DNA from 4 places in the Bradyrhizobium sp. WSM4872 genome. Region 4 is predicted to be linked to each of the others. Evidence: predicted binding sites of a transcription regulator. Region 4 holds the regulator's gene; each other region holds the start of a gene.
What was found. The regulator LexA, encoded in region 4, represses DNA repair genes until DNA is damaged. The targets are predictions, from matches to a motif close to TGTTCNNNNTGTGTTCNG.
Positions count from the first base shown of each region.

Region 1: the regulator LexA is predicted to act here: its motif matches at 2,070-2,087, upstream of AC0L3C_RS01595 (DUF3072 domain-containing protein).
Region 2: the regulator LexA is predicted to act here: its motif matches at 2,832-2,849, upstream of AC0L3C_RS28285 (ribonuclease T2 family protein).
Region 3: the regulator LexA is predicted to act here: its motif matches at 1,391-1,408, upstream of AC0L3C_RS23340 (YifB family Mg chelatase-like AAA ATPase).

Region 1 covers NZ_JBVVPT010000001.1:323,433-327,594, reverse strand. Annotated here, with positions in the region: gene AC0L3C_RS01615 (glycosyltransferase) at 1-560, shown strand, start outside; gene AC0L3C_RS01610 (hypothetical protein) at 616-816, shown strand; gene AC0L3C_RS01605 (hypothetical protein) at 822-1,091, shown strand; gene AC0L3C_RS01600 (hypothetical protein) at 1,425-1,655, shown strand; gene AC0L3C_RS01595 (DUF3072 domain-containing protein) at 1,797-2,027, opposite strand; gene AC0L3C_RS01590 (hypothetical protein) at 2,421-2,597, opposite strand; gene AC0L3C_RS01585 (hypothetical protein) at 2,773-3,045, opposite strand; gene AC0L3C_RS01580 (hypothetical protein) at 3,222-3,524, opposite strand; gene AC0L3C_RS01575 (hypothetical protein) at 3,769-3,954, opposite strand.
Region 2 covers NZ_JBVVPT010000027.1:93,392-97,553, reverse strand. Annotated here, with positions in the region: gene AC0L3C_RS28300 (outer membrane protein) at 20-643, shown strand; gene AC0L3C_RS28295 (cold-shock protein) at 715-930, opposite strand; gene AC0L3C_RS28290 (23S rRNA (adenine(2030)-N(6))-methyltransferase RlmJ) at 1,180-2,040, opposite strand; gene AC0L3C_RS28285 (ribonuclease T2 family protein) at 2,093-2,785, opposite strand; gene AC0L3C_RS28280 (hypothetical protein) at 2,906-3,370, opposite strand; gene AC0L3C_RS28275 (hypothetical protein) at 3,553-3,846, shown strand; gene AC0L3C_RS28270 (DUF3617 domain-containing protein) at 3,891-4,162, shown strand, end outside.
Region 3 covers NZ_JBVVPT010000019.1:11,520-15,681, forward strand. Annotated here, with positions in the region: gene AC0L3C_RS23325 (CpaE/TadZ family protein) at 1-18, shown strand, start outside; gene AC0L3C_RS23330 (tetratricopeptide repeat protein) at 127-912, opposite strand; gene AC0L3C_RS23335 (PilZ domain-containing protein) at 993-1,238, opposite strand; gene AC0L3C_RS23340 (YifB family Mg chelatase-like AAA ATPase) at 1,467-3,005, shown strand; gene AC0L3C_RS23345 (hypothetical protein) at 3,104-3,571, shown strand; gene AC0L3C_RS23350 (ATP-binding protein) at 3,712-4,162, shown strand, end outside.
Region 4 covers NZ_JBVVPT010000003.1:45,183-49,344, reverse strand. Annotated here, with positions in the region: partial or broken gene AC0L3C_RS05875 (ComEC/Rec2 family competence protein) at 1-939, shown strand, start outside; gene AC0L3C_RS05870 (hypothetical protein) at 1,078-1,515, opposite strand; gene lexA (transcriptional repressor LexA) at 1,989-2,690, opposite strand; gene AC0L3C_RS05860 (molybdopterin molybdotransferase MoeA) at 2,866-4,077, opposite strand.

The DNA of each region.
Region 1 (4,162 bases), on a different contig from region 4:
CATCTGCACCGTGGCCTCGCCGATTTCCGGAGCGGCCCCTTGTGCTGGTCAGTCTCAGCAGCACCTTCCAAGGCCAGGGGTCAACGCTGCGAAACATATGCACCGCCTTGGCGCCGCTGCCGCTCGAGGTTCTGGTCACGACGGGCCGGGGTTTTACGCCGGACTCGCTGCCGATTGCGGGCGGCCTGGAGGCGCGGTCATTTGTGCCGCACGACGCGGTACTTCCGTCCGTCGATCTTGTCGTCACCCATGCCGGGCTGGGAACGCTGATGTACAGTGCAGGCACGGGCCGGCCATGTCTGTGCTTTCCGAACGGGCGCGACCAGAACGACAATGCCGCCCGCATCGAGGCACTCGGCCTGGGACATGTGATTTCGCCCGATGCGACGTCGGCCGCAATTGATGATGCAGTGATGGATATGCTTCGCGATCAGGCCATGCGTGCGGCCTGTCACGCCTTCGCCTCCCGGGTCAAACGTTTTGGCGACCTCGCGCGTGCAGCCGATCTCGTCGAGCAACTGGTGCGGCGGCCGGCGGCCACCTCACTCACGGGTGAATAGGTTTGTTTCGCCGTTCGCGGATGAACTCCTCCCGGAGATGACGCGACTAACGGCCATGGCAAATATTTTAGGCGAGCTTCTGTTTGCACTTATCCGCTCGATTGTTGCTGGATGGGCGTATGCGCTCTGGGTCAAACTGGCGACGTGGCTCGAGCCGAAAATCCAACGGCGTTGGGTCAAGGTCGCCGTAGGAGGCCTCCTCGGCCTCGCAGCCTTTTTTATGATTCCGATCGTGATGGGACTGTTGGGGCTTTGAAGACAATGAAATCGGGTGTCATCATCGCACTGGCAATCGGGGCGGTCGTCTCGACGGTGCTGCTCGTCATGGAGCAGCTCACCGACTATTCCATCGCTGTGATGGCATGGGAGATGCCGGGCATATCCGCAGCTTACCTTTTCTGGGGAGCGGTCGGCAGTTCTGTTTTCCTGGGCGTCGCCATCACTTGGGCCGTGAATGCCGTCGTTTACGGGGCGCCCGCCTTCGTCCTCGTTACAGTGGTCAAGCTGGCAATCCGCGATGTACGGAAGTGATCTGGCAATGACCGTGATGTCCGATATTGGCCTATCCGTCGGGAATTACGAATTACGGTGACGCGCAGTTGGCTGCCTGATCGCAGTGCTCTTCGCGAACACCGATGGCTCCCCTTGCGGGACAGTGCACTGACACCGCCCGTGCCCAACGAAACGCATCGCGCTTAACGTTTGTGAATGCCGCGTCGGCCGAACGTCTGCAACCTCTCTCGGTATCGGCGGCACTTCGGACATTGGTGGAGTCAGGCTCTCCCATCTCGCAGGGCGCGCGGGGTGCATGCCTTTCGGCGTCCGTCGCCCAACAAGTAATCTTGATGAGATTGAGGACTGTTGATGTTGCTTCTGGAAGAGTTCAACGCACGAACGCTGTCGCAGATGGACAGGGCGCTGGAGCGCGTCAGCGAGATGATGCCTCAGGTGATGGACGCCTACGCCGCGCGCCGGTATGTCGCCGAACGGATCATCCACTGCGCCAAGCACGAGACACGCGAAATCGACGGCCTCGTCGCGGCCGGCCGTCGTGCGGTCGCTGAGCTCGCTGTCAGGGTCGTCGAAAGCGATTAGCCGCCTGGTCGCGAGCCTGCGTTACAGGACCGCGCTCGCCGTCGATGATTGGTCCGAATTGGCGCTCCGCGAAGCGGCGATCGGCGGCCTTCCTGTCGGCCGCCGCCCCGTCAATCCCAAGTTTCGAAATGCTGAAGCTCTCTATTTCTCGAGCCCGGTCTTCTGCCGCATTGTGTCGATCAGCTCTGACGCCTCTGCCTTGGTCAGATCCTCCTCGGGGAGGGGCTTGTGCGCCTGCTCGGCGAGGGTCTTGAGGTAGGATTCCTGGGCGCCGGTCATCGGGTCGTCGCCGGAGACCCAATCCTTCGGATCCTTTTGTGTGTTGTCCGCGGTGTTGTCAGCTGTCTTGTCAGCCATCTTATTGTTAGTCATGGCGATCTCTCCTTTTCAGGTTCAATGCCGGCTCGTGCTTTTTGTTCCTTGTTTGTTCGTGGCTCGCCCATGACGCGGCAAGGTGCCCACCTGCCCAGATGAGGCTTGGCTGCATCCATCTGCGTTGAAATGCTGCCGCATACTCATCCCTCATCCTGTGGGCCCGCCGCAGGCGGGCATCTCGAAGGATGGTCGCAGTCGAGCTTCAGCCAAATGTTTCTGCATATGCGATAGCCTTGATATCGATAGCCTTGATATCGATAGCCTTGACATCGATAGCCTTGCACGCGATGGCGCGTGTATCGAAAAACCGCCCCCGACATTGCCGGAGGCGGTTTTCGAAAATCAGGCCGGAGAATTATCGCGAACCGATTCAGTCCACGCGAAAATGCCCTAGTGACCGGTGCCCGGCTTGGTCGTCTTCGGCGGCTTGCCGTCCTCGACCCGGCCTTCGTTGCGCAAGTCACGACCTTCCTGAGCCTTCTTCTGGCTCTCTGGGGATTTGCCGTGTTCGTTCATCTCTTCTTTGATGAACCCGGCGCCTTCCTTCACTTTACCTTCAACGCTCATGGCGATCTCCTTGCTGGAGATGGGGCAACTCGCGGCGAGGGCTGACCGTTCCCGTGCGCGCGCGTTTGTGAGGCGTGCATTCGCGACAGGTTCCCAAACGACTCTTGTCATGAAAGGGCCGCGCCGCCTTGTGGGAAGCGACGCGGCCGGGAAGCAGGCCGTACAGGAGACCGGCTTACTTCATGTTGCTGCGAGTCTTGGTGCCGCCCTGGTCGCTGCCCGGGCCGGAGCCACCCTGGCCGGAGGCGTCGGGCCTCACCATTCCGCCCTTGCTCATGCCGTCATGGCTCATGCCGGTCGTGCCGCTGCTCGTCGTGCCCCTGTTCGTGTTGGTCATGCCGGGCTTCTGCATGTTGTCGGTCTGCGCTGCGGGGCCGGTCTGGTTCTGCGCAAGGGCCGAGCCGCACATGAGGCCGAAGGCCGCGGTCGCTATGATGAGCTTCTTCATCTCAAACTCCTGGTTGGTTGTGTAGGCCAACGGGAGCGCAGAATCCGTGTTCCTAAAACAGGACGTTCCAGAGTGCAAAAATTCTCGTCTGCAATGAGGGTACTTTCGGTTCTGATCGACTCAGAACCGTTCCAGATTGTTGTGACGCGTTTTCTTCGCGCGAACTTGAAAACGCTCTAAGCCGCAAGCCGCTGGTCGGCCGGGCCCGTCAGGTGCTTGAGCACTTCCGCATGCTCCAGGTCGGGAACCGCAATGGCCGTGTGGCTGTAGCTCGTATGGGTTCGTGATTTCGAGATCCTGTCCAGGATCTCGCCGCCCTTGATGACGTGAAGGCCCATGCCCTCTCCGGTCGGGAAGATTGCGAGCACCACGTCATAGGCGGTGATGACGGCGCGAAGCGCTTCGGCCTTGTCTTCGGCAATTTCGACGAACACGCGAACATCAGCCGCGAGTTCACGCAGCTCGTTAAAATCCAGCACTGTGGGTTACTCCAACGCAACGATACTGAGAGGAGCTTGGAGGCGTTAGGTTACCGAAGTCTCAACGGCGCATGCCCGGTCACAGGTTTATCGACCAGGCGCCCTCGCGAGGCGATAGACAAGCGAGCATTGCCGCCTGCTCGGCAATGTGCCGGCACGGAAAGAACGTCTGGAACGGGGAGGGACGAAGGGCGCCTCATACCCCTAAGGGCGTCACACGATGCGCGCGTGACTTATGCGCGCTTTACTTGGCGTATCCCTGGGAGCGGAGCCACGCGATCTTGCGGTCGCCGTTGATCCAGTCGTCGGCATCTGCCTTGCTGGTGAAGCCCTTGATTTCGCGCTGTTCGCTGTCCGGGTAATCCGCCAGGATTTTCCAGTCGTTGTCTGCAATGCGGACGGTTTTGAAGGTCACTTTTGTTTTTGCCATGCCGCATTATGCAGGAGATGACCGGAAAAGAGAACCTGCCTTGTGACGGTCACCCGTGCGGCCCCAGGCGTCGACCTGGGGGCCAGCCTGATCGGCATTGCGCGGCCGGGTCCCCCGGAAAAGGCGAAAGCCCCGCCTGGGGGAAGCGGGGCTCTCTGATGGGGGTGAAGCTTGGGGACTTCAAAGAGTTAGACGCCTCAGGGAGAAA
Region 2 (4,162 bases), on a different contig from region 4:
AGTTGCGTTGGAGTGTGTGATGAAGGGGCTCGTTGTGGGCGCAGCCGCGTTGGCTGCAGTCGGCTGGACGGCTTCGGCAGAGGCCGCCGATCTCAATTACGGGCAGCGTGCGCCCTACACCGTCAATCAGCCGCTCAATGCCTATAGCTGGGCCGGTCCGTATCTCGGCGCCAATCTCGGCTACGAATGGGGTTCGGTGAACAACAATCCCGCAAAGCCGTCAGGCTTCGTCGGCGGCGTTCAGGCCGGCTACAATTTCCAGACCGGCCCATGGGTGTTCGGTGTCGAGGGCGACATCCAGGCCGCCGGTGCCGACGACACCTTCGCGCCGTGGAAGTTCTCCAATCCGTGGTTCGGCACCCTGCGCGGCCGCGCCGGCTATGCCTTCAGCAACGTGCTGTTCTACGGCACGGCGGGCCTCGCCTTCGGGGAGCTGCGCGCGCAGACGTTCGGCTGGACCGAGTCGCACACCAGCGCCGGTTGGACCATCGGTGCCGGCGCGGAAGTCGGGTTCGCGCCGAACTGGAGCGCCAAGCTCGAATATCTCTACGTCGATCTGTCGACGAGTCAGTTCGCGATTACGGGCGTGTCAAACGGCTATAGCGCCAGCGTTGTGCGCGCAGGCGTGAACTATCACTTCTGATAGCTAAAGAAGAAAATACCGGACCAACCTCCCGGCCGCTTGCGGCCGGGATTTTTTTTGCGCCAGGCTCGCTAGGGAAGGATGACCAAATCGACCGCCTTCGGCCCCTTGCCCTTCTTGTCCGGTTCGACTTCGAAAGTAATACGCTGTCCTTCGGCGAGGTCCTTCAGTCCGGCCCGCTCCACAGCAGTAATATGCACGAAGACGTCGCGGCCTCCGTCGTCCGGCTTGATGAATCCGTAGCCGCGCTCGCCGTTGAAAAACTTGACCGTTCCCGTCATGGCCATCGGGAAACTCCCCCTCATTGCTCCTCCGTCGTGACGCAGACGCGCGTCACGACATGACCGGGACTTACGAAGCCCGGGAGCTGGCCATCCTTGGGCAGACCATTCGGTCCGACTGGATCTTTCTTAGGCCTTCACTCCGCCGCAACCATTCGCGGAAGCGGAACGTAAAGCCAGTCACCGCAACAGCATAATACGGTTCTCTGCAGATTGACCACCGCTCCTGCATATTTTTCCCAAGATGCCGGAGTGTTACGGCCTCGGCACCTCTAATCGGAATCTGGCAGCGCCACCCTGGCCAAGCGGCATTTCCAGCTCCGGCAGGATCGTCTTGAGTTCGCCGTGCAGTGTGTAAGGGGGATTGACGATCAAGAGCCCGCTCGAGGTGAGGGCTGCGCCGTCGGCTTGCGGCGCCACGCTGAATTCCAGGCGCAGGCATTTTCCCGGCGGTTTTGCTGCGGCTGCGAGCCGCGCCACTGATTGCACCAGCGTGTCGGTGGCACGTCGGCTCTTGGCAGGATACCAGATTACATAGATACCGGTCGGCCATTTCGCGAAAGCCGCCGAGAATGCCTCTCCGAGCTTTTCGAACTCGTCCTTTGCCTCGAACGGCGGGTCGATCAGCACGAGCCCACGCCGTTCCTTCGGCGGCACGAAAGCCGGCAATGCCATCCAGCCGTCGAGGTCGACCACGCGGGCCTGTTCGTCGTGGCGCAGCACGCCGATCAGCGCTTTCCGCGCCTTCGGCTCGATTTCGCAGGCGACGAGGCGGTCCTGCGGCCGCAGCAGGGCGCGCGCGATCAGCGGCGAGCCCGGATAGGCCTTGAGCTCACCTTTCGGATTGAAAGCGCGGACGATGTCGAGATAGGGCTTGGTCAGCGCCATGGCGTCATTCGACAGCCGCGCCTGCATCAGCCGCGCAATGCCCGTCAGCCACTCGCCGCCGCGGCGCGCCTCGTCGCTTTCGAGATCGTAGAGGCCGGCGCCGGCATGGGTGTCGATGACGCGGAACGCGCCCGGCTTGTCCTGGAGATAGGTGATGATGCGCGCCAGCACGATGTGCTTGATGACATCGGCGAAGTTGCCGGCATGGAAGGCGTGGCGGTAATTCATGCAAGAGCACTACGCCACGTGACGGCCTGAGCAAAGAGGCACGACGCCTGGGCTACCCACCCCGGATCGGCGGCATCGCCACCTGGTCGCGGCGGCAGGCGCGGCGGTCGATCTCCTCGCAGGCGCGGAATTGCAGGTCCTTGCTGAGGCAGATGCGGACTTCCGATAGCCGCGTCCGGTTGCAGGTGATCGAGACGGCGGCATTGCTGAGGCCCGGATTGGCCTTGATGAAGGCTTCCTCCACCTCCGCTGGCGCCACGGTTTTGGCCTGCGACAAATCGAGATATTCAGCCGGAATCTTGATTGCGGCGCGCGCCTTCCGGATCGTTTCGAAATAGTTGCGGTCGGCCAGGCCCGAGCAGGTGCCGTGCTTGTCCCATTCGTTGAAGATCAGCCCCGGCGCCGGCATCAGATCGAGCATGGAGGAGACGATGCTGCGGTTCAGCCGCGGCGACGGCCGCTGACAATATTCCGGAAAACCATTCTCATATTGCGGCCACAGACCATGCACCACGAAAGCGTAGGGCCGTCCGCTGCACTGGATCTGCGAGCGGCCGCCGCGCTCCGCCGCCTCTTCGCAGAAGGAGGGCGACCACGACAGCGACAGCACATAAAAATCGAATTCGCCGGGCGTGTTCTGCCGCTTGTCCTGGGCCTTTGCGCCACCGGCCAGCGCAGCCAGCCCGGCCGCAAGCGTCAGCGAGATCATCAGGCGGGAGAACGAATGCAATCTGGAATGAAACATGGCGACGCCCCTCAACTAGACTGTGCAGACGAGCCTAGCAGGCGATAAGAACATTTCAAGAACAAAATTCGGGCGACCGTCGTTCGGCCGCCTGATTTGTCCGGATCAGAACTTTTTCAATTATTGTTTGGCGGCGCGGCAGGCCGGGTTGTAGGCCCAGTTGCGGTCGAGCCCGACCACGCACCATTCGACGCCCTGGCCATAGCCGGCGAAGCCGCCATCCTCGACGATCGAGAAATGCACCTTGCGCATCTTGCCGTCCGTGAGCATGGCCTCGCCGGTGCAATAGCGGCGAGGGATGTTGTCGGATGCCCAGGGCCGGAACGCGGTCTCGTGAACCGCGGCGAAGCCGGTGATCTTCAACGAGGAATTCCAGAACGAGCTTTCCTTCTCCCAGAACTGCGTGGCGATCGTCGGCAGCGCCCTGTCGCATTCGGAGACGTTGCCGTCATAGCGCGGCCCGCTCAGCCAGAAATTCAGCTCCAGCGGATTAGCGGCCCTGGCCTCGCCGAGCGACAGCGCCCCGAACAGGAGGCCGAGCACGGCGGCAAAGCGGAGCGATTTCAGGAAGGTCGAGGCGCGCATGGGCAATCCAGACAGCATGATCTGCGAGGGTCGGACGGTGCCGCGAAGGCCGGGGGAGGTCAAGTGCAGCGCGGCAACACTTGCCGACGAGTTGACTGCAATGCTGCGTTAGAGGGGTCTTCGGTTCTTTCCTCCGTCGCGCCGGCACCGTAAACTGCCGCCAACCAATCGGAGTGACGGGAATGCGAATCATTGCGGCCGCGGGCCTACTTGCCTTGGGTATGATGGCGAGCCAGTCGGCACGCGCCGATCTCCTTCCGGTGCCTCCGTTCAAGGGCAACGACACCGGCGGCATCATCGCCTATTCGATGGCAACCCAGGTCGATGCGCGGCAGGTCGCGGTCGATCACTGCGCGCGCTACGGCAAGGTCGCCAAATTCCTGGCGATGCAGGCCTATGAGGGCGGCTACATCTCGTTCTCCTGCCGCTGGGTGCCCTATGGCGCCGCCGACCAGCCGATCCGCACGCTCTACTGAGGCGCTTTCGCAACGCCGCTATCTCGCAGCCGGGAGCTTCCCTCATGACGCGCAAACTCGCTTTGCTCGGCTCCGCCCTTTGTCTCGTCTTGTCGGCAGCCAGCGCCCGCGCTGACGACCTGCCGGTGCGCAAGGCGGGCCTGTGGGAATTGAAGATGGTCAGGACCGGCACGCCGGTGCCCGAGATGACCATGCAGCACTGCACCGACGAGACCGTCGACAAGGAGATGAACAACAACGTCTCCCCGATGGCCAAGCAGATTTGCGCCAAGCAGGACATCAAGAAGACCGCAAACGGCTATGTCAGCGATTCCGA
Region 3 (4,162 bases), on a different contig from region 4:
CATCGCAAGGCGTCGTAGGGACAAGAACTGAGCTCTCTCCGCTCCCTTCCCCCTTCTGGGGGAGGGAACGCACCTCCCTCGGTGCGCTCGGCGAGGCTCAATCTGTCGAGCTCAGGAACGAGCCGGTTACTTCTCCGCCCGCTGCTGCTTCTTCACCAGCAATTGCCGCAGCGCCGTGACCTTTGCCGCCGCTTGATCCGGCGGCAGGTCGGCCTTCACGATGGTCTCCGCCTCGGCCTGCTTTCCTTCCAGTCCCAGCACGAGCGCGAGATTGGCGCGCACGCGCGAATCGGCGGGATTGCGCGCGTGCGCACGGCGCATCGTTTCCTCTGCCCGCGGCAGATTGTTCTGCAGCATGTAGGACAGTCCGAGATTGGACAGCACCGACGGCTCGTCCGGCACGATCTTCAGCGCGGCGGCGTAGTATTGCTGCGCTTCCTCGTTGCGGCCGAGCTGATCGAGCGCGGCGCCCTGCGCCGACAGAATATGCCAGTCGGGATCCTCGGGCGAATGCGCGCGACCGAGGACGTCGAACGCCTGCTGGAAACTGCCGCTGTCGGCGAGCGCGCGGCCATAGCCGGCGAGCAGCGCCTTGTTGTTGGAATGGGTGAGCACGGCCTGCTCCAGCACCGCGAGCGCCTGCGCGCGCTGGCCGGTCTGACGCAACGCCTTGCCGTATTCGAGCGCGATGTTGGGATCGCCAGGTTTGGCGCGATAGCGCTCGCGCAGCGCGTCCATGTCCGGCCTCACGTCGGGCTTGGTGTCGGCCCTGCCAGCCGTGTCCGACTTTCCGCCGAGCGCGCCGGTGATGTCTTCGATGCCGGTGGTCTGACAGCCGCCGAGGGCCAGGATCAGAAGCGCGGAAAACAGATATCTCGCCGGAGGAGAGGCGACGGACGAACGCTTGGACATACTCTGATCACTCGGCGACTGATCAGAGATGCTTACCGATTAACGCTAAAGTCCCGTTAAGGCGGGGCGCTTCCGATGGCTCAGTCGGTGAATTCAGCGCCGAACTCGCAGCCGATGCGCCAGCGCAGGCGGCACTGGCGGGAATAGTCGGGTGCGAAGATGATGGTGAATTGCGGCGGCACTTCCAGAAATTCCGCCACTACTTTCACGCCGCCATCCGAAATATCGGTGATCGTGCAGTCCCGCGGCAGCGAACCCGCGCCAAAATGAATCTTGGCGAGCCGCGTGCACATCCGTCGTTCGCTTCTCCGGCGATTTGCAAGCATTTGAATTGTTCACCCGTTAGACCACGGCCCATCCCGCACCCCTAGGAGTAGCGGACATTCGTTGGAATGTGCTGAGCAGAGCAGCTTGCATTCGAGGCGTAGTGTCTTCGTCGTGTTTACGATCGGTTAGGGCCTTCCAGGCCCCCTCAACACGTTCCCGTATTGTTCTTGCAAGGACTGGCCCGCTCTGCTACCCCTAATTGTGCAAAAGGGCAGGCTGGTTCGGGCATGGTTCAGCGGGTTTCTACCGTCGCCTTTGAGGGGATCGAGGCCCGCGCGGTCGACGTGCAGGTGCAGGTCGCGCCGGGTCTGCCGGCCTTCGCGATCGTCGGTCTCCCGGACAAGGCGGTGTCGGAGGCGCGCGAGCGGGTCCGCTCGGCGCTGATCGCCTCGGGGCTGGCGCTGCCGGCGCGGCGGATCACCGTCAATCTCGCGCCCGCCGATCTGCCCAAGGAAGGCAGCCATTATGACCTGCCGATCGCGCTCGGGCTGATGGGGGCGATCGGCGCGATTCCACCGGATGCACTGACCGGCTTCACCGTTCTGGGTGAGCTTGGCCTCGACGGATCGATCGCGCCGGTGGCCGGTGTCCTTCCTGCCGCAATCGGCGCCAATGTGCGCGAGGAGGGGCTGATCTGTCCGGCGGCTTGCGGCTCGGAAGCGGCATGGGCGAGCCCGGACATCCAGATCATCGCCGCAAGTTCGCTGATCCAGATCGCGAACCATTTCAAGGGAACGCAGGTGCTGTCGCGGCCGGTGCCGAAGGTGCATGAAGCAGCAAGCTCGCCCCTCGACCTGCGCGACATCAAGGGCCAGGAGAGCGCCAAGCGGGCGCTGGAGATCGCGGCCGCCGGCGGTCATCACCTGCTCATGATCGGCGCGCCCGGCGCCGGCAAATCGATGCTGGCGGCACGCCTGCCCTCGATCCTGCCACCGTTGTCACCGGGCGAGTTGCTCGAGGTTTCGATGATCGCCTCTGTTGCCGGCGAGATCGAGGGCGGCGCGCTGACGGCGCGGCGGCCGTTTCGCTCGCCGCATCATTCCGCCAGCATGGCCGCGCTTACCGGCGGCGGCATGCGCGCACGGCCCGGCGAGATCTCGCTCGCGCATCAGGGCGTGCTGTTCCTCGACGAGCTCCCCGAATTCGATCCGCGCGTGCTGGATTCGCTGCGCCAGCCGCTGGAGAACGGCGAGGTCTCGGTCTCCCGCGCCAACCACCGCGTCACCTATCCCGCGCGCTTCATGCTGGTCGCCGCGATGAATCCCTGCCGCTGCGGCAATGCATTCGAGCCCGGCTATGCCTGCAAGCGCGGCCGCATCGATCGCTGCACCGGCGACTACCAGGCCCGCATCTCGGGGCCGCTGATGGACCGCATCGATTTGCGCATCGAGGTTCCCGCGGTGACCGCGGCCGATTTGATCCTGCCGCCGCCGGCGGAGGGCTCGGCCGAAGTCGCCGCGCGCGTGGCCGCCGCGCGCGACATCCAGCTCGCGCGCTACGCGGACGCCGGCCTGCCGAAGGTTCGCACCAACGCCGAAGCCCCGGCCTCGGTGCTGGAGGAGATCGCCAAGCCGGATGCGCAAGGCCAGAAGCTGCTGCGCGACGCCGCCGAGACCATGCGGCTGTCGGCGCGTGGCTATCACCGCGTGCTGCGGGTGGCGCGCACGCTGGCCGATCTCGACGGCGCCGACAAGATCGGCCGGCTGCATCTGGCCGAAGCACTGTCCTATCGCGCACTCGCGGAGGATGTGCGGCAGCTGGTGTGATCATTCCGCGCATCAACCCGGCGGTAACGAGTTTCCTTTACGCTCTGCAAACCATAAGGCCCATCAGTTCCCGTACAGGGCCCGGCGAGTAGCGTGTCATGTTGCGTTTCAAGATCCTGGCCTCGGTTATTCCCGTTTTGGCGGCCGCGGTGTTTGCCCGCAGCGAGATCGGATCGGTCTCGCATCCCTGCATCGCCCTCGGCGACACCTCGGTCGAGCTGACGTCGCTGTTCTGGACCGCCGGCGTGCATGTCGCCTTCACGGATGATCCCGCGCGCGCCACGGTGCGGGTTCAGATCACCGAGGATGCGGACGCTGCCGACTTCGCGGTCGTCGACGACGGCCTCGGGTCGGAATCGGAGTCCTGCCAGGCCAACCCCTCGACGCGCCTGATCTCGATTGCCGCGCAGCCCGTCGACGGCGGCCAGGTGGTCTATCTCTCCACCGAAGGGCCGGCGGATTACCGCGTCTATGTGCGCTCGAAAACCTTCTCGCAGCGCGAGGCCGCGGCGCTAATCGTCGGCGCCCGCGGCGGCCACCATCATCTCCAGGCCGCCTCGCTTTGAGCCGCCTCGCTTTGCGCCGTTAACGCCTCGTCAACCCTGTTTGGAGGCGGTCGCGACACCTCAAACTGTTCGCAAGGTCGGCGGCACATCGTCGTTTACAGCGAGCACAGGTTTTTACGAAAAGAGTCGGGTCGGTGGCGATGGATCGGACGTTCCGGATCAAGGTGCGCATGCGCCGCTTCAGGCGACAGTACCCCAGAATCGCCTTCGCGATCCGCTCCATCATGATCTTCTCGGCGACCTTCGGCGGCGCCTATGGGTTTGTCTCCGGCAGCCGGTCCGAGACGTCCGGCTACGATCCCAATGCGTTTGCGATCGGCGTCAGCTTCCTGTTCGCGCTCGCCTGCCTCGGCCTCGCCACGCTCAGCATGCGCCTGCGCTTCGTCAACAAGCGGATGCGTGCACTGGCCGCCCACAACGAAACGCTGATCGACCGCAATTGGGAGCTGAAGGAAGCCGAAGAACGCGCTCGCAGCCTGTTCGAACAGCAGGGCGATCTGATCGTGCTGCGTGACACGAGCGGCCGCATCACCTTCGCCAACGACGCCTATTGCGCGCTTGCCGGACAGGCGCGCCGCGCGCTGGTCGGCA
Region 4 (4,162 bases):
ATGCTGTTCATGGCTTCGCTGATTGCGGGACTTGCGACCACACCCTACGCCGCTTTCCACTTCCACCGTGTCACGCCGTTCGGCGTGCTCGCCAATCTCGGCGCGATGCCGGTGGTCTCGGCGCTGGTGATGCCGGCGGGACTGTTGGGGCTGCTTGCTGCTCCGTTCGGGCTGGACAGCGTGTTCTGGTGGCTGATGGGGATCGGCATCGACTGGATGGTCGCGGTCTCGCGCTGGGTCGCGGCCTTGCCGGGCGCGGTCGGCCGCATCCCGGCGTTCGGAATCGCGCCGCTGATCGTGGCGAGCCTGGGAATCATCGTGCTGGGCTTGTTGCGGACGCCACTACGCTGGTCCGGCGCCCTGGTGCTGCTGGCAGCGATCCTCTGGGGACTGTCGGCGCGGCAGCCCGACATCCTGATTGCCGGGGATGGCGCGAGCGTCGCCGTGCGGGGCAAGGACGGATATCTGCACCTGATCAGGACGAACAAGGACAGCTTTCTGCTGAGGGAATGGCTCGCTGCCGACGCCGATCCCCGCGATGCGGGCAGAGCCTCGCTGGCCGATGGCGTGTCCTGTGACGAATCCGGCTGCGTGACGCCACTGGCCGACGGGAGGCTGGTCGCGCTGGCACTCCGCGTCGACGCTCTCGCGGACGATTGCAGTCGGGCCGTGCTGGTGGTGACGACACGTCCCGCGCCGCCCGATTGCGCCGCGATGGTGGTCGATCGGCGGCGGCTCGCCAGCCAGAGCGCGCTGGCGCTGGCGCAGCGTGGCGACGGTTTTGCGGTTCAGGCGGTGAGGGCGAGAGGCACGAGCCGCCCCTGGTTGCCGGCCGGCGCCGGCGAGGGTGATTTCGACGGCAGCCTCGCGCCAAAGACGACCGCGTCCCGCATCAAGGACGCAACGCCGGCGGAGACGGACTTGCAGGCCGACGATTGATCTGATGGTGCGGAGCAACGCAGTGGATCGGTGCGTCCGCTCGGATTCGCTGGGCGCAAACTACACCATCTCGCCGGCCACGGCCGGCGATGGCGATTCAATCCTGACCTCCGACCTCGTAGCCGGAGGGCGGCTGTTTCAGCCGATCGGCAGGTGCGTGACGGTCGGCTGCCTGCTGTCGGCGATGATCTGCGCCTTGTGCTCGCGCTCGGTGACCGACTGAGTCACCGGCAGTTGCAGCACGGTCGCTCGCTGGCCTTCGACGAGCTGCGTCACCAGGACATATTTGCCGTCGGGGAATTCGATCGCGTCGTGATGGCGGTCGGGAACGTGCGGATCGATTTTGCCGAACTTGCCCACGCGGGAATTGATGGTGCGCGTCCAGATCCAGCGATTGTCGTAGCGGACGTCGTCGGCGAAGGCGAGCTCCGTTCCCGGCAGCAGGCAGACGGCAACGGATGGATCGGCTGCGGAGGCGAAGCCGCGCGTCGAGGTGCCGCGGAAGCTTGTCGTGACGATCGTCTCGCCGACTTCGGCGGGGCGCGACGCGACGGCATGTAGGCTGTAGTCACACATCGGGTGCTCCTCATGCTGGGATAGCAACCCGCGTCTCTTATCGAGGCGCAGGCCTCTATCAGAGTGGAAGCACGAAAGCTCTGCTTGGTTGTGGGCAAATCTGCGGCTGGCTTCCGCAAGCCGCGATCACATTATCTTTCCCGAATTCAATAGGAACAAAGCCCGTTGCGATGCATTCGGGAGGCGCATGCGCGAATATTGCCGGCTTGGCTGCGGCGGGCGAACTTGATCGCTGGATGGTGTTTCCTCGAACACGCGAGCCGCGACGCGGTGCCATTTGAAGCGGTGCTGTTTCGGTGCTGTTTCCTGGGCGTCGCGAGGAGCCAGCGCCGGAGGAGGGGCCGGATAGTCTGTGCAGAACCAGAACGACTATCCAGCCGGAGCGGACGATGATCCGCTCCAATCTCTGACCGGCGATGCCGGTCGGAAGCGCGCGAGGCGCCAAGCACTTCAGGTATGAAGCACTTCCGGTATCAGTACTTCCGGTAAAGCCCGATCAGCTTGCCCTGAATCTTCACCCGGTTGGGCGGCAGGATGCGGACCTCATAGGCTGCGTTGGCGGGCTCGAGCGCGATCGAGGCGCCGCGACGGCGGAAGCGCTTCAGCGTCGCTTCCTCGTCGTCGATCAGCGCCACCACGATGTCGCCGGTATCAGCGCTCTCGTTGCGCTGGATCAGCGCCATGTCGCCGTCGAGGATGCCGGCCTCGACCATGGAATCACCGCGTACTTCGAGCGCGTAATGCTCGCCCGAGCCGAGCATGTCAGGCGGTACGCTGATGGTATGGCTGCGGGTCTGCAATGCCTCGATCGGCGTGCCGGCCGCGATGCGGCCCATCACCGGCACCGCCACGGGACGTTCGCCCTCGTCAGCGGGCAGGCTGGAGCCCGCACGCACCTTGCCGAGATTGCCCTCGATGACGCTCGGCGTGAAGCCGCGGCGGCTGCCGGCGGCTGCCTGGAGCTCCGGCAGCTTGATGACTTCAATCGCACGGGCGCGGTTGGGCAGGCGTCGGATGAAGCCACGCTCCTCGAGCGCCGTGATCAGGCGATGGATGCCCGACTTCGAGCGCAGGTCGAGCGCATCCTTCATCTCGTCGAAGGAGGGCGGCACGCCGCTTTCCTTCAGACGTTCACTGATGAACCGCAGAAGCTCGTATTGTTTGCGCGTTAACATCTCGACCAAAGTCCCCCGGTTGATGTCGTCCGATTCCGAGACGCTGAATTCGGCCATAAGCCGCTACATGCTCGAAACAAATCATGAACGGACACTATATGTTCGATACATGTTCCGCAACTGCTTAATTTACCGTGAACAGAGCAAAGTTCGCGGAACGCGCATTGCCGGACGCTCAGACGGGGAGCCGCAACACTTCGCAAGCCGTGCCGGCTTCGGCCTTCGGCGCGAACGGTGCGCGCACGAGAAGTACCTGTGCTGCAGCGAGATTCGCAAGCAGCGAAGAGTCTTGATGATTGACGGGAAGAACGACGCGTGTGCCATCGTCACGCTCCTCCAGATGCGCGCGCAGATAGTCCTCGCGCTGGTCGTTGGCGCCGACGTCGCGGCCGAGCACGGCGCGTTCACGGCGATGGTGAATCACCGAACGGCCAGACAGGACGCGAATCAGCGGCACCATGAACAGGAAAGCGCACACATAGGACGACACGGGATTGCCCGGCAGGCCGATCACACCCATTGCGCCGAGCCGTCCGTGCATCATCGGCTTGCCTGGCCGCATCGCGATCTTCCAGAACGCTATCGCGATGCCTTCGTCCCGCAGCGCCTGCTGGACCAGATCGTGGTCGCCGACCGATGCGCCGCCGGTCGTGATCAGGACGTCGGCGCCGCTCTCACGGGCGCTGCGGATGCCGGCGGTGGTCGCCTCCAGCGTGTCGGCGGCAATACCGAGGTCGATGGTCTCGGCGCCCTCGCTGCGGGCGAGCGCGTGCAGGGCGTAGCCGTTGGAATAGACGATCTGGCCGTGGCCGGGCGTGGTGCCCGGCATCACCAGCTCGTCGCCCGTGGCGAGAATCGCGACTTTCGGACGCCTGAAAACGGCAAGGTGCGGATGATTCATGCCGGCGGCGAGCGCGAGGTCGCGCTCGGTGAGACGGCTTCCCTTGCGCAGGAGCACGTCGCCCTCGCGGAAATCGATACCGGCTGGGCGGATGTGCCGTCCGGCGATCGCGGCTTCCTTGATCGTGATACGTTTGCCGGCGACAACAGTGTCTTCCTGGATCACGACGGCATCCGCGCCACCGGGAATGACGCCGCCCGTGAAGATCCGTACGGCCTCGCCGGCGCCGACCCTCCCGGCGAACGGTCGGCCCGCCGCGACTTCGCCGATGACGGTGAGCTCCGAATCGATCGTCGCGGCGTCGGCCGCCCGCACCGCGTAACCGTCCATCGCCGACATCGCCTGCGGCGGCTGCGTGCGCCGCGCCGCGACGTCACGCGCGAGCACGCGATGGTAGGCCTCGTCGAGCGAAATCATTTCTTCCGGCAGTGGCTCTGCATCCGCCAGCACCGCGGCGAGCGCGTCGGAAACCGGCATCAAGGCCACGGCGAAAACTCCTGCTCGGCACGTTCGGGCGAATGTTCCGCAAGTCTTCTAGCCGAGCGCGGGCGCAGAGGCAAAAACGGGGGCA